DNA from 2 places in the Oceanobacter sp. ABM4_470 genome. Region 2 is predicted to be linked to the other one. Evidence: riboswitches for the same ligand, from Rfam matches in the RefSeq annotation. Region 2 holds a riboswitch; the other holds the start of a gene.
What was found. A riboswitch is a leader RNA that binds a small molecule or an ion and turns the genes downstream of it on or off. The one in region 2 is predicted to bind thiamine pyrophosphate.
Positions count from the first base shown of each region.

Region 1 (7,850 bases), 1.9 Mb from region 2:
AACCAGGTAAACAACGTACTGGGCTTCCCATTCATCTTCCGTGGTGCTCTGGACGTACGTGCCAAGCGCATCAACGAAGAAATGAAACTGGCTGCTGCCAAGGCACTGGCTGCGCTGGCGAAAGAGCCTGTGACTCAGGAAGTTCTGGACGCTTACGGTCTGGACTCTCTGGAATTCGGCAAGGACTACATCATTCCTAAAGCCGTTGATTCCCGTCTGCTGGGTGTTGTTTCCGGTGCCGTTGCTCAAGCTGCAATCGAAACCGGTGTTGCTGGCGTTTCCGAACTGCCTGCCAACTACCCACTGAAGTCCATCGCTGACGTTTGATCTGCGACCTGACTTTCGGGTAATAAAAAACCGCCCCTCGCAAGAGTGGCGGTTTTTTTGTGTCTGGCGTTTACGATGTTGATCGCCAGACGCCAGACGCCAGACGCCAGACGCCAGACGCCAGACGCCAGACGCCAGACGCCAGACGCCAGACGCCAGACGCCAGACGCCAGACGCCAGACGCCAGACGCCAGACGCCAGACGCCAGACGCCAGACGAATTACACGCCGTAACGCTGCTTCAGGGCGTTGATACGGTCTGGCAGTGGTGGGTGGGACGCCGCCAGTGCAGACAGCTTGCCTTCACCACGAATACCAAAGGCCACCAGTTCGCCGTTCAGCTCGGACGGTTGGTCGTAGGCGTCCTGCAACGCCGCCAATGCGCTGATCATAGCTACCGGGCTGACCAGGTCGGCACCGGCGATATCGGCACGGTACTCACGACGACGGCTGAACCAGGCAACAATGAACGAGGCCAGAATACCCAGCACCAGTTCAGAAACCAGAGTCGCAACGAAGAAACCAATACCAGGGCCGTCTTCGTTCTTCAGAATCGCCTTGTCGACGAAGTTACCGATGATGCGGGCGAAGAACATCACAAAGGCGTTCACCACACCCTGAATCAGCGCCAGTGTCACCATGTCACCGTTGGCTACGTGACCAATCTCGTGGCCCAGCACGGCTTTTACCTGTTCTTTGTCCATGCGTTGCAGCAAACCGGTGGAAACTGCCACCAGTGCGTCGTTCTTGTTCCAGCCGGTGGCGAACGCGTTAGGCGCCGGAGATGCAAAAATACCCACTTCCGGGGTTTTGATACCGGCTTTCTGAGACAGCTCCTGTACTGTACTCAGCAACCATTGCTCACCGGCGTTCTGCGGTGAGTCGATGATTTGCACGTTCATGCCTTTCTTGGCCATCCACTTGGACAGCAGCAAGGAAATAAACGAGCCGACCATGCCGAACACCAGACAGAACACCAGCAAGGCACCGAAGTTCAGCCCCTGGGCGTTCATGTAGCCTTCGAAGCCCAATAATCGCAGCGTAATGCTGGCAATAAAAATAACGGCCAGGTTAGTGGCCAGGAATAATGCAATGCGCAACATGAGCGGATTCTCCCGAGTTGTTATAAGCGCTTAATCACGAAATCTATGACTATAAAATTGAGTCTTTTACTGCGGAATTCAAGTGGAATTTGATGACGCCTGTCGCTACAGGGGACATCTATTTAATCCTGCACGGCTCTGCGCGAGTGTTGCCGTTGTTCAGTGCAAGGCGACGGATGCAGCGAAATGACGAACCTGTCCGGTCGAGTCTTTTCAAGTTCGTCAACACCGCACTGGGCGGCGGCAACCCGCGCCCTGCGGGGGCTGCCGGATGATCTCGACTCTGTGTCGCCGACTTTTGACTTGACCCGTCAGGCCTGCAACTCGGCTTCGTGATTCGAAACCACCCGGTAGCCCAGAGTGAGCACCGGATTAAATAGATGTCCCCTACACCGTAGTGACCGTCGATTCTCAGGGGGAATAGTCGTTTTCCCCGGTCAGCGTGTACAACCCTGTATAAATCTTGGCCTGTCGGCCGAAAACTGTATAATTGCGCCCGTCCCAGGGGGTGGCTCACTTTGTAGCCTGAGACTTGCTATCGGCATAAACCCCTAGAACCTGATCCGGTTAGTACCGGCGTAGGAATGGGCGAGTGTCGCAGCTCTGCGGCAGTTCGGTTTTTTCTAGCGGTTGCCTGACGCAATCACCTACGCAGTTCCGTCTGAACCGGGTCTCCTTTTGCTCAGTATTAAAGAGGATTGACCCCAGTGAAGTTCCAGAAATCTCCCTTGTTAGTAGCACTGACTGCCGCCGTTGCCTTGCCAGTTCAGGCAAGCACTGTGGATAACATTGACGAAGAAGTGGTGGTGACCGCCGACTTCCGTCAGGCCGATGTGCAAACCATTCCGGAAGCCACCACCGTGGTTGGCGCGGCAGCCATTGAAGAGCGTTCCGCCGATCATCTGGAAAGCGTGCTGTCATTGGCCCCCAACGTGAACTTCAGTTCCGGCGCGTCCCGTGGCCGTTACTACCAGATTCGCGGTATTGGTGAGCGCAGCCAGTTTGTCGACCCGGTGAACCCGTCGGTGGGTTTGCGTGTGGACGGCATCGACATGACCGGTTTGGGCGGTGGTGCTGGCCTGTTTGATGTGCAGCAGGTAGAAGTACTGCGTGGCCCGCAAGGCACCCGTTTTGGTGCCAACGCACTGGCCGGTATGATCAATATTGAAAGCAACGCTCCGACCGATGAATTTGAAGGCATGGTCAGCGGCAAGCTGGGCAACTACAACACCCGCGCCCTGGGGGCGGCGGTATCCGGTGCGGTATCCGACAAGGTGAAACTGCGTCTGGCGGCCCACAAAAACACCTCCGATGGCTATATGCGCAATGCGTATCTGGATCGTGACGATACCCAGAACATCGACGAGCAGCTGCTGCGTCTGAAAGCCGCGGTGGAGCTGAACGCTCGCAACCAGCTCGATCTGACCCTGCTGCGTATTAACGTGGATAACGGCTACGACGGTTTCTCGCTGGATAATACCCGTACCACCTATTCCGATGAGCCGGGCAAGGACGTGCAGAACACCAACGCTGCCGCGCTGACCTGGACTTCCGAAGCCGCTGACGCCTTCGACCTGCGTGTCCATCTGTCTGGCAGCAACTCGGATACCGAATACAGCTACGACGAAGACTGGGCCTACGGCCAGTACATCTGGATGTCTGACGACCCTGTGTATACACCGGACCCGTGTGATACCACCCAGGGGGAGTGTCTGGCGGATATCGATGGCTACTCGTCTACCGACCGTTACCTGCGTGACTATCAGCGTCGTGAACTGGACCTGCGCCTGACCTCATCCGAGCAAGGCCGTCTGTTTGGCGATAGCACTGATTGGGTGGTGGGCTACTACCGCATGAGCCGGGACGAATCACTGGATCGGGAATACACCTGGGAGGACCCGTTCGACAGCAAACTGGAGACCGCATCCCAGGCGCTTTACGGCGAGCTGAGCAGCGTCATCAATGAACAGCTGAGTCTGACTCTGGGCTTGCGTGCCGAGCGCTGGTCGACCGACTACAACGACAGCAACAGCATTGATGAAGATCGCACCGAGAACCTTTGGGGCGGTAAAATCACCGCCGAATACCTGCTCAACGAGAACCAGCTGGCCTATGCCTCGTTGGCCCGTGGTTTCAAAGCCGGTGGCGTGAACACCGACCCGGACATCAGCGAAGCCAACCGCACCTTCGATACCGAATACAATTACGCTTGGGAAGCCGGTCTGAAATCCAGCAGCCTCAACGACCGCCTGCAAACCCGCGTTGCCGCGTTTTATATCCTGCGTAAGGACCAGCAGGTGAAAAGCTCGTACGCGATTCCAAACGAAAGCGGTGGTTTCACCTTCCAGGATTACTTGGCCAACGCGGCTGAAGGTCAGAACTACGGTGTAGAAGTGGAGTTCGACCTGGCACTCTCCGAGCAAGTTGACTGGACTTTCTCCGGTGGTTACCTGAAAACCGAATTCCTCGACTACCAGTATGAAACCGACGATGGCACGTTCAGCATGAACGGCCGCGAGCAGGCTCAGTCGCCGGAATACAGCTTCACCAACCGTCTGAACTACCTGCTGGGTAACGGCTTCAGCCTGACGGTAGAGCAGGAAGCCAAGGACAGCTTCTACCTGTCCGACAGCCATAACGAAAAATCCAGCGCCTACCAGCTGTGGCATGCGCGTATTGGCTACGATGCCAGCCAGTGGCAACTGGCGCTGTATGGCCGTAACCTGACCAACGTTGATTACGAAGTGCGTGGTTTCCACTTCGGTAATGACCCGCGTGATGGCTATACCAATGAGCGCTGGGTGCAGTACGGCACCCCACGGTTGTTTGGCGTAGAAGGCAAATACTACTTCTGATGCGGAATCAGACGCCCGGCGGGAGGCATACTGTAGCCAGCCGGGCACCCCATCGATACACCCAACCTTGCAAGGAGCCCGCTATGGAGCTTTCCGTTGATATCAGCAAATACCCACTGGCTGACGAATACAAACCGGCCATCAAGGCGTTTATCGAACGCTTGCAAGCGGTAGAAGGCCTGGTGGTGGAGTGCAACACCATGAGCACTCAGGTGTTTGGTGAATACGACCTGGTGATGAACACCATCAGTGCCGAAATGAAGCGCTCGTTCGAAACTTACGGCAAGGCCATCTTTGTCTACAAGATGATCCCGGGGGTTAACCTCGACCCTGCACTGAAACCCCACGGCTGATTTCTCCACCCCGGATACTGACTATGACTGATATCGTAAATGCCATCGTTGAAGGCTTTGCCGCCCAGAGCATGGCCGAATGGATTGCTGTGATTCTCGGCGTTGCCTATCTGGTGTTCGCCATGCGCCAGAATAACCTCTGCTGGTATGCCGCGTTTGGCAGTACCGCCATTTTTAGCTGGCTGTTCTGGGATGTCAGTCTGGTGATGGAATCGGCACTTAATGTCTACTATCTGGTCATGGCGGTATACGGCTGGTGGGCCTGGCGTTCGGGCAGTAACAGCAGTGCTGGTAAGGCCTCAAGCGCCGATTCAACACCATTGCCGGTGCAAAGCTGGGGTTTTAAACAGCATGCTTTGGTGCTACTGGCGATCGCCGTGCTGACCTTTACCAGCGGCTACCTGCTGACGGAAAACACCTCGGCGGCGCTGCCGTATCTGGACTCCTTCACCACCTGGGGGCAGTGATTACCACCTGGATGGTGACTCGTAAGGTACTGGAAAACTGGATCTACTGGGTGGTCATCGATGCCGTGGCGATTTACCTGTACATCGACCGTGGACTGTACCCAACCGCCTTCCTGATGGCCATTTACGTGGTGCTGGCCGTTGGCGGTTTCTGGCTGTGGCTGAAAGACTACCGCAGTCAGCAGGAGGATCTGGCGCTGGGTCAGTCAGCCTGATATCGAATTAATGCCTTCTTCTACTCTGCTGTCCGCGCAGCAAGCCGCTGCCAGCACACACCAGTCGGCTGACGTGTTGTCTGAGGTGTTGTCTGACTCGAGACTCTGGCAGTTGCTTGAACAACCACCGCAGCCCAATCAGCTGCGGCCACTGTGCGGCGGCCTGACCAATCAGAGCTGGTTGCTCAGCGTTAACGAACAGCGCTGGGTAATCCGCATCAACGCCGCCAACTCCGGCGACCTGGATATCCGTCGCGACCACGAATACTTCATTCAGCAAAGAGCGGCGGAAGCCGGTCTGGCACCGCGGGTGTTGTACCGCTGCCCGGACGATGTGTACTGGATTGTGGAATACCTCGATGGCCCGTCGCTACGTGACGTGCTGAAACAGGGGCATCAGCCCTGGCCACAGCTGCAACAACGTCTGCACAGCCTGCATGACCTGCCGCTGACCAGCGAATGGCATTTTGGTCTGGAAGTGATGGATGTGTGCGCCAAGGCCGAGGTGTATTGGCAGGCCATTGAACAGCGTCTGGAAGGGCGCTGGAACAGCGACTGGCAGCAGCTTAAACAGCAACTGCAAGCGGGCATGGCCGAACTGCCCGGGCCGGAGCGTTCGCTGTGCCATATGGACCCCAATCCGGACAACTGGAAGTGGTCGAACAACCAATGGCGACTGATCGACTGGGAGTACGCCACAGTGGGTCATCCGCTGTGGGACATCGCCAGTCTGGTACAGATGTCGGAAGGCAACCCTGCCGAACAAGCCATGCTGCTGGTCGACCTTGGCATCGATCCGGAACAGTCTGACTGGCAACAAGCCAACCGTCAGTTGGCCTGTCTGAACAGCCTCTGGTACGGCGCTCAGGGCATCTGGAACGCCCGTGAGCTGCGCACCGCACTGCAATCCCTGGTCTGAAATCGCTGATCTGACTTACCAGCGGAAAATCACCCATTTCGGCACCGTAATGTCGGGGTTGTCGCGGCGCATCAGGTTCTGGTCGTCATCCGGTGACGGCACCAGATAGTAGGGTTTGCCGACCTTCGGCTGCACCTTGATTTCAACCAGTTCACCGTTCACCCGGAACTCATAATACGTTTTGTCGCCATCGTTGCGGATGGTCACGGTTTCTTCGGTCGAACCGGCCGCGTGCGCTGGCATTAAGACCGTCGCCAATGGCAGGCAGCAAGCCAGTGAAAAGAGTAACGTGCGTGCGTTGCGAGCCAGACGATTGTTGGTCTTCATGTTAGGATGCCTTCCATTCAAATCTTCGTTCTATTGTAGGTGCCCTTGGCCAGCAACCCCAGCGTTTTGGTCAAGTCTGCGTCACTCTACCGCTACTGCCCGGGTAACTTCCTATGTCTGAGACAGCGTCCAAGACAGTCGTTCTGATTGACGGCTCTTCCTATCTGTTCCGCGCTTTTCACGCGATCCCGCTGCTGACCAATTCCAACGGCCTTCATACCAATGCGGTGAAGGGCGTGATCAGTATGATCAAGCGACTGCAAAAGGATTACGAAGGTGCCCAGATGGTGGTGGTGTTTGATGCCAAGGGCAAAACCTTCCGTAATGACATGTACAGCGAGTACAAGGCCAACCGTCCGCCGATGCCGGGTGAGCTGCGCGAGCAGATTGAACCTATCCACAACATCATCCGCGCCATGGGCCTGCCGTTGTTGATTGTTGAAGGCGTTGAAGCCGACGACGTGATTGGCACGCTGGCGTCACAGGCCGAGGCCAGTGGCTGCAAGGTGATTGTCTCTACCGGCGACAAGGACATGGCGCAGCTGGTGGACTCGCATGTGTCGCTGATCAACACCATGACCAACGTGTTTATGGACGTTGACGGCGTGAAAGAAAAATTCGGCGTACCGCCTGAGCACATCATCGACTATTTGGCCTTAATGGGCGACAAGGTCGATAACATCCCGGGTGTACCGAAAGTCGGTGAAAAAACCGCGGTTGGTCTGGTGGCCGGTTTGGGGTCGCTGGAGGACATCTACGCCAACCTCGACAAGGTAAAAGATCTGTCTTTCCGTGGTGCCAAAACCATGGCCGCCAAACTGGAAGAACACAAGGATCAGGCGCTGCTGTCGAAAGAGCTGGCAACCATCAAATGCGATGTTGAACTGGAACAGCCGTTAGGTGAATTGAAGAATAGCGAAATCGACAAGCCAGCACTGTTGGAGCTGTTCAAAACCATGGAGTTCAAGGGCTGGATTGCCGAGCTGTCGGATGCCTCTGAAGCCTCTGGTTCTGTGGAAGGCTCTGTGACGGGCACTGCGGCTGGCTCTGTTGGGACTGCTGAAGAAAACGTTGACGACGAACCAGCGGTATCCAGCGAAAAAGGCGAATACGAAATTATCCTGACTCAGGAAGGTCTCGATGGCTGGATCAAGCTGCTGAAAGCCAGCGAGCTGTTCGCTTTCGATACCGAAACCACATCACTGGTGTACAAGGAAGCCGAAATCGTCGGTGTGTCGTTTGCTGTCGAAGTGGGCAAGGCCGCCTATGTGCCGCTGGCGCACGA
Region 1 is NZ_JBSWTR010000001.1:3,451,269-3,459,118, reverse strand. It holds gene ACXADJ_RS15300 (malic enzyme-like NAD(P)-binding protein) at 1-327, shown strand, start outside; gene ACXADJ_RS15295 (hypothetical protein) at 387-560, shown strand; gene htpX (protease HtpX) at 548-1,429, opposite strand; TPP riboswitch at 1,924-2,031, shown strand; gene ACXADJ_RS15285 (TonB-dependent receptor) at 2,137-4,284, shown strand; gene ACXADJ_RS15280 (hypothetical protein) at 4,368-4,637, shown strand; partial or broken gene pnuC (nicotinamide riboside transporter PnuC) at 4,661-5,319, shown strand; gene ACXADJ_RS15270 (phosphotransferase) at 5,330-6,238, shown strand; gene ACXADJ_RS15265 (DUF2782 domain-containing protein) at 6,254-6,565, opposite strand; gene polA (DNA polymerase I) at 6,679-7,850, shown strand, end outside.
Region 1: it holds a riboswitch for thiamine pyrophosphate, as region 2 does, so the genes downstream of both, ACXADJ_RS15285 (TonB-dependent receptor) here and thiC (phosphomethylpyrimidine synthase ThiC) in region 2, are expected to answer to the same signal.

Region 2 (7,850 bases):
GGCCAGATCGGTCTGGCGCAATGATCTTGCCAATAGGGCATAGGCTTTTTTCATGGCGTCGGCATCAATCGCCAGCTGGGAATGATCGAGCAGGGCGATGCAGCTTGGCATTTCTGAGCGGTGCACTCGCGCCAGTTCGCGGCTGATTTCTTCGTGCCAGGCATCCGTGGTCATCAGCCCGGTCTCCGGGTCAACCCGAGTCAGCTTGTTGATTTCAACGCCCAGCTTGTGGGCTTCTTCCTTGCCCAGTGCCGCGTCGGTAACGTCATAGATGATGACGCAAATGTGATGGATCTGACGGTCAATCGACTCCAGAGGAATGATTGCGGTGTTCTGGTACATGAAGGTGGCGCGACCGGTAATGGGGCGATAATTCTTGAAATGGAACAGGTAAGGGCGCTGTTCCCAGATCGTGAAGGTGCGCGTTTTCAGCTGAAACACGGGCTCGGCTTTCTTGCGGAACCAGGCTTCCGGGATGTCGGGAAACAGTGTAAACAGATTCTCGCCCTTGGCATTTTGCGGACTGATGCCACTGTGGCTGTCCATAAAGCCATTCCAAAGCTGGATGTTGTATTCCTTGTCGAGAACCACCAGGCCAACGTCGATATTCTGAAGAATATCCATCAACCAATGGATGTCGCCCAGATCAATGTTGGGATTCGTCATAGTTAATCCAGCAAGAAGTCGATTACGTGGTTAAGTCGCAGTACGGAGTCTTCGGTGAACAGCAGCAACAGGTCGCAGTCAACATTCACCGCTTCCATGGTGTAGTGAATTTCGATGGCCAACGTACGCCGCCATTTTTGATTGCTGACGTTCAGAATGTCATTGACGTTGCAGTGCTGCCCCAGCACCACCGGGTGGCCCTGGTTAAAATGAATTTCCAGCTGCTCACCAATGCCCTGAATACAGGCTCCTATTAACAGGGAGCTGACGTCCATCAAAATTTCCAGCTGCGCCTGATGCGTTAGCTCGCCGGGGTAGTTGGTGAGACGAGCGAGGTCGGTAAAGCTGGTGTCGTTGAACAGCATCAAGGCTTCACCAGCGATACCGGAGCCAATAAAGCCCTGACAAACGGCCGATACCGCATCTTCTTCCTGAGCCCCTTCAATGGCCATGCGTAAATCGCTGATTTCAATCAGGTTTACTTTCGGGATCGGAAGGACAACATAGCTGTCCAGCAAGCGGGCAAGGCGATCAGCCGCCTGGCCCATGGCAACGTTGGTCAGCTCCTGGTAGCAATCTCGCTGGTCGTCGCTGAGTGTGACAATAGGAGGAGTCGTCATATCAGGCCCGGGTCATAATGCCGTATTCGGTGAGTACCGCTTCTGCCTTGGCAGCATCAATCGGCTTCTTAACAAACGCCATTGCGCCAAGTCCCATCACACGCTCCTGTGCGTCTGGCTGGATGTCACCAGAGACCACGATCACCATGGCTGGGAGGTCTTCCTTGCGAATGGTCTCGAGTACGCCGTAGCCATCCATGTTGGGCATGGTCAAATCCAGAAACACCACTTCGCCTCTGCCTTCGCGGATGGCCTGGACGCCTTCCACGCCATCTGTCGCAAAATGCACCTCAACGTCCCAGCCCGTCGGGATCGCTCTGGCCATCTGCTTGCGGGCAAAGCTGGAGTCATCGCAAATGAGTATGTTGGTTGCCATAGGTTTTTCGTCTGGATCAGGTCATAGGTAGTACCTTAAGTAGTAGCTGGCCAAGCCAATTTTGCAAACTCAAGGACCCTCTGAATTACTCGGTGCCCGCTCTGGATGACAGGGCGACGCTGAATCACGAAGCTGATTTGCAGGTCTGACGGATCAAGTCAAAAATCAGCGACACAGAGTCAGCAATGCCCTGCCATCCCCTTCGGGCGCGGCCTGCAGCCCGCCAGAACGGTGTTGGCGAACCTGCGCGGCCCGATTTGGAAAGGTCTAGCCATTTCGCTGCATTCGCCGCGGGGGTGTTGTAAAGAGCCAATGACAACCTGCAGGACTCGCGCACGACTGCATGGATGCAGGAGGTAGGGCGAAGCAGGAAGCCAGAGCCGAGAGCAGTGCAGAGTTATTCAGGGGTCCTTACCCGGCTGTCTGACGTAACGTATGGTTGACGAATCACGCGGTTGCTCTGAACGGTGAGCGGGGAGCGTTGTTGAGCAGGGAGTTAAGCGCTTGCGCCGATAACATCGCAGGCGTATTGTGCCTGGTACTCATTAATAAGCTATTCGTGTGTATTTATGGGAAATAATAAGAACAGTCAGAAAACCCCTGAAGAGCGCTTTTGGGCCAGTCAGCAGTTTGTTGGTGTGTTGCCGCACTGCCGCAAACTGGGCATCACCGTTGAAGCCGCTGAGCCGGATTTCGCTTCCCTGCGTTTGCCCTACAGCGATGCCATTATTGGCAACCCGGATACCGGTGTTGTGCATGGTGGCTGCCTGACCACCTTGATGGATACCTGTTGCGGCGGCGCAGTGTTTAATGCGCTGCCGGGTTATGAACTCTGTCCAACACTGGATTTACGAGTCGACTACATGCGTTCTGCCCAGGCAGGCCACGATCTGCTGGCTGAGGCGCGGGTGACTCGTGTAACAGACAACGTCGTATTTGTTGATTGCGAAGTGAAACAGAGTGGCGATGGCCTGCTGGTGGCTAAAGCAACTGCATCGTTTATGCGAATCGATGTGCATATCGACCACTTGGTGGCTCAGGCTCGGGAAACCCTCGCCAGTGCGCAATCGCCAACGCCCAAATTGGATCAACAAGGAGGTAACGTATGACACGTGTATCCATGGCCGAGTTGGTGCAACAGGTGCAGCAAGACAACGACTTCCAGAAGTTGGCTGATGCCATTCCGTACTCCAGAACCATTGGTATGAAAGTACAGGGCGTTGGCGATGAGCTGCTGTTTCATCTGCCTCGCAACCCGGAAAATATTGGTAACCCATTGCTGCCCGCCATTCATGGCGGAGTGATCGGTGGCTTTATGGAATTGGCGGCGGCGCTGCAACTTTTGATAAAAAATCAGCCCGTTACCATGCCGAAGGTGATTGATTTTTCGTTGGATTATATACGAGCGGGCAAAGATCGCGATACCTGGGCTGAGTGTCAGGTATGGCGTCAGGGCAATCGGGTAGCCAATGTGGCGATCACGGCCTGGCAAACCCGACGCGACAGTCCAATCGCGACTGCCAGAGCGCATTTTCTGCTGCAAAGTGGCGACTGAAGTAGCCATTCTCTGGGTTGATTTTCAGCGTTCTGGCGTCCACACAAGCGGTTCAATTATTCGATTTTTTTAAGCGTTCTTGAACCGTACTGCCGTTTGATTTTGAGCTTGATTACGGGACTACTGTTGCCTAAAAGTTATTAGTTGGCAGTTCAAAAATAGGCTATTGCCCTGGGCGAATTTATCCCCTAGCATAAAAAAACATTCTGTCGGGGTGCCTCGAACAAGAGGCTGAGATCGCAATAGCGGGTCCCGTTGAACCTGATCTGGTTAGTGCCAGCGTAGGAAACAGAGACGATTTGTCGGGGCGTTCGCTCCGGCTTCGGATGATGGTCAGCATCGGCTCGCGCCGACAGGCACTCCAGCCTCGCTGCCAATCCCGCTTTCTTTCTGAATCGCTGCCTGCCTGATCCTTTCAACCGTTTGAAGAGAGGAATCAAGTATGGCTTCTGCCGAAACACCGTCACAAAACAATAATCGCCAACACACGTCGAAAAATGCCATGCCATCGCCGCTGACCAAGTCGGAAATGGAGCGTTTGAGCTACCCTGCATCCAGCAAGTTGTATCTGGCGATGGCAAGTGCCCACGAAACCGTCAAGGTAGGCGTGCGTGAAATTGAACTGTCTCCAACGCTGCTGGGCCCGGACCCGGAAACCGCAGAAACCGAATACAACCCGCCTGTGCGTGTGTACGACACCTCTGGCCCTTATTCCGACCCGGATTTTACGCCGGATTTGACCAAAGGTTTGCCAGCCCTCCGACAGCATTGGATTGAAGCACGGGATGACACCGATGTGCTGGAGCAGCCATCGTCGGCCTTCAGTCAGGCTCGAGAAAATGATCTGCGTTTTGAAGACTGGCGCATGAAGGTTGAGCGTCACCCTCGCAAGGCCAAGGCTGGCAAAAACGTGACCCAGCTGCACTACGCCCGTCAGGGCATCATCACGCCCGAGATGGAATACATCGCCATTCGTGAAAACCTCGGACTGGCCGAGGCGCAAATGGACGAGGCGCTGGCGAGCCAGCATCCGGGCCAAAGCTGGGGCGCGAACATTCCCAAAATCATCACGCCGGAATTTGTCCGTGACGAAGTGGCTCGTGGTCGTGCTGTGATTCCGAACAACATCAACCACCCGGAAAGCGAGCCGATGATTATTGGCCGTAACTTCCGCACCAAGGTGAACGCCAACATTGGTAACTCGGCGCTGACTTCCTCGATTGCCGAAGAAGTTGAAAAACTGGTGTGGTCGACCCACTGGGGCGCGGACACCGTGATGGACTTGTCTACCGGTCGTAATATTCACGAAACCCGCGAATGGATTCTGCGCAATTCGCCAGTGCCGATTGGCACCGTGCCGCTCTATCAGGCATTGGAAAAGTGTGGTGGCATTGCCGAAGACCTGACCTGGGAGCTGTTCCGCGACACCCTGATTGAACAGGCCGAGCAGGGCGTTGATTACTTCACCATTCACGCCGGTGTGCGCTTGCACCACATTCCGCTGACCGCCAAGCGCGTCACCGGCATTGTTAGCCGTGGCGGCTCCATCATGGCCAAATGGTGTTTGTCGCATCACAAGGAAAGCTTCCTCTACCAGCACTTCGAGGAAATCTGCGAGATCATGAAGGCCTACGACGTGTGCTTCTCGCTGGGCGATGGCCTGCGTCCGGGCTCGATTGCCGACGCTAACGATGAAGCCCAGTTTGCCGAACTGCGTACCCTGGGTGAGCTGACCAAAATTGCCTGGAAGCACGACGTGCAAACTTTCATCGAAGGCCCTGGCCACGTGCCGATGCACATGATCAAGGAGAACATGGACGAGCAGCTGAAGCACTGTCACGAAGCGCCGTTCTATACCCTTGGCCCTCTGACAACCGATATTGCTCCGGGTTACGACCACTTCACCTCTGGTATCGGTGCCGCCATGATCGGCTGGTATGGCTGTGCCATGCTGTGCTACGTCACGCCAAAAGAACACCTGGGCTTGCCGAACAAGGAAGACGTGAAGCAGGGCCTGATTGCCTATCGGATTGCGGCTCATGCGGCGGATTTGGCCAAAGGCCACCCGGGTGCGCAGCTGCACGACGACGCCATGTCGAAGGCGCGTTTTGAATTTCGCTGGCAGGACCAGTTCAACCTGGCTATTGACCCGGAAACCGCCCGTGCCTACCACGACGAAACCTTGCCGAAAGAGGGCCATAAGGTGGCCCACTTCTGCTCCATGTGTGGGCCGAAGTTCTGCTCTATGAAAATCTCGCAGGAAGTGCGTGATGCTGAAGCCGCGAAAGAGAAGGAGAGAGAGCGCTTGGCCGAAGAGCAAGGCCTGACGGAGCGGGAGCAGGGCATGGCGCAAATGTCTGAACAGTTCCGTGAGCTTGGTAGTGAAATCTATCACCCGGCAGAGGCCATTGCGGATGAATAATTCATCCGCTCAATCTCAACGGGAGCTGGTTCAACAGGGCATCACTCAGCCGGATTTTGCCATCGCCGGGGCAGGCCTCCTGGGCCTGCTGCTGGGCTGGCGACTGGCGTCACAGGGCTACAAGGTCTGTGTGTATGACTCTTCTGACGAAGACAGCCCGAAAGCCGCTGCGCACACCGCCGCAGCCATGATTGCACCGTGGGCCGAATTGCCGGTGTGTGCCGACGGCCTGTTTGAAATGGGCTGTGCCTCACTCAAGCTCTGGCCGACGTTATTGGCTGACCTCGAACAGCAATCTGCCGAGAAAATACGGTTAGGGCAGGGCGGAAGCTTGCTGGTAGCGCATCCCGCTGACCAATCTGAACTGCAGGATTTTCAGGCCCATATGCAGCGGGCGGGCATACTTGCCGACAGCAAGGACGATGTGCAGTTACTGAGTGGCTCGCGCTTGCGGCAAATGGAACCGGCGTTGGCTGAACACTTTCAGCAAGGCTTCTGGCTACCAAATGAATCGCATCTGGAAAATCGCCGTTTGCTGGCGTTGCTTAAGCAGCAAATTCGCGCTTTGGGTGGCGAGTTGCACTATCAGGCTCAGGTTGAGTTTGTAGGGCTTTCGGCAACGGTGAATGGCACAGAGCAGCCAGCCGGGCGCTGGCTGGATTGTCGCGGCACCGGTGCTCGTCAGTCTGATGGCCGGGTTCGCGGTGTTCGCGGAGAAGTGGTCTGGATCGAAGCGCCGGACGTGCATATCGGTCGCCCGGTGCGGCTGCTGCATCCACGTTATCACTTGTATTTGGTGCCCAAGGAGGGCGGCAAATACATTCTTGGAGCGACCGAAATCGAGTCAGACGACCGTTCGCCGGTGAGTGTGCGTTCGGCGCTGGAAATGCTTAGCGCCTTGTATGCCCTGTCGCCGGGGCTGGCGGAAGCCCGGATTCTGGAAATGACGGCTAACGTGCGTCCGGCACTGCCATCGCACAAGCCGGAAATTCGCACTATTCCGCAGGGCCTGGCAATCAACGGGCTGTTCCGCCACGGCTATTTGCTGGCGCCTGCCATGCTGTCGCGGTTGCAGCACGAGTTCGATTTACCCTTGGGTCTAACGGGCGTCCCTCAAGGCGGCAAGGGCATGAGCCTGACTGATCATGAGCTGCCTTCACAGGAGGTAGTGGCATGAGTGATTCATTCAATTATTGGATCAACGGCGAAATCCGTTCGTCGCAGTCGCCATTGACGCTGGTGGATGTCCTGGTGTCAGAAGGGTATCTGGATGAAAACCCGGCTGGCGACAAACAGGCGGCAGGACGCTTTATCGTAGCGCTGGACCAGTGCATCGTCGCTGCCGTGGACTGGTCAGATTCGGTGGTAAAAGCAGATTGCAAGATCGACGTTGTAGGAGCAATTACCGGTGGCTGATTCAACCGAACAAGACGCTTTGGTGATCGGCGGGGAAACCATTCCCGGCCGTTTATGGCTGGGCACATCGATGTATCCGTCCCCCGATATCATGGGGCAGTCACTGCAAGCGGCAGGCCCGGGGTTTGTAACTGTGTCTGTGCGTCGCCAGACGGCCCGACAAGTAGAGGACAACGGACACTGGCAGTTGATCGACCAATGGCTGAAGCAGAGTGGTTCGCTACTGCTTCCCAATACGGCGGGGTGCCACAGTGCCAGTGAAGCCATTCTGATGGCGAATATGGCCCGTCAGTTGTTCGCAACAGACTGGATCAAGCTGGAAGTCATCGGAGATGATTACAGCCTGCAACCCAATGCCTTTGAGTTACTCTCGGCCGCAGAAACACTGGTTCAGCAGGGCTTTAAAGTGCTGCCATATTGCACTGAAGATCTGGTGCTGTGTCAGAAACTGCTGGATGTTGGCTGCAAGGCGGTGATGCCCTGGGCGGCCCCTATTGGGACTGGCCGTGGACTGCAAAACCCCCACGGGCTGCGCATGCTGAGGGAGCGTTTGCCCGATGCGGTGATCGTGATTGATGCAGGCATCGGTAAACCGTCACAAGCTATGCAAGCGATGGAAATGGGTTTCGACGCTGTGTTGATGAACACCGCCGTGGCCAAGGCGTTGGACCCGGTGGCCATGGCCGGGGCATTTCGCAACGCCGTAACGGGCGGTCGTCAGGCCTGGCGGGCTGGCACTATGGTAGAGCGAGAACAGGCCAGCGCTTCTACGCCAACGCTGGGAATGCCGTTCTG
Region 2 is NZ_JBSWTR010000001.1:1,587,197-1,595,046, reverse strand. It holds gene ACXADJ_RS07070 (GGDEF domain-containing protein) at 1-666, opposite strand, end outside; gene ACXADJ_RS07065 (hypothetical protein) at 669-1,286, opposite strand; gene ACXADJ_RS07060 (response regulator) at 1,288-1,662, opposite strand; gene ACXADJ_RS07055 (PaaI family thioesterase) at 2,232-2,771, shown strand; gene ACXADJ_RS07050 (PaaI family thioesterase) at 2,768-3,217, shown strand; TPP riboswitch at 3,418-3,522, shown strand; gene thiC (phosphomethylpyrimidine synthase ThiC) at 3,720-5,639, shown strand; gene ACXADJ_RS07040 (FAD-dependent oxidoreductase) at 5,632-6,816, shown strand; gene thiS (sulfur carrier protein ThiS) at 6,813-7,055, shown strand; gene ACXADJ_RS07030 (thiazole synthase) at 7,048-7,850, shown strand, end outside.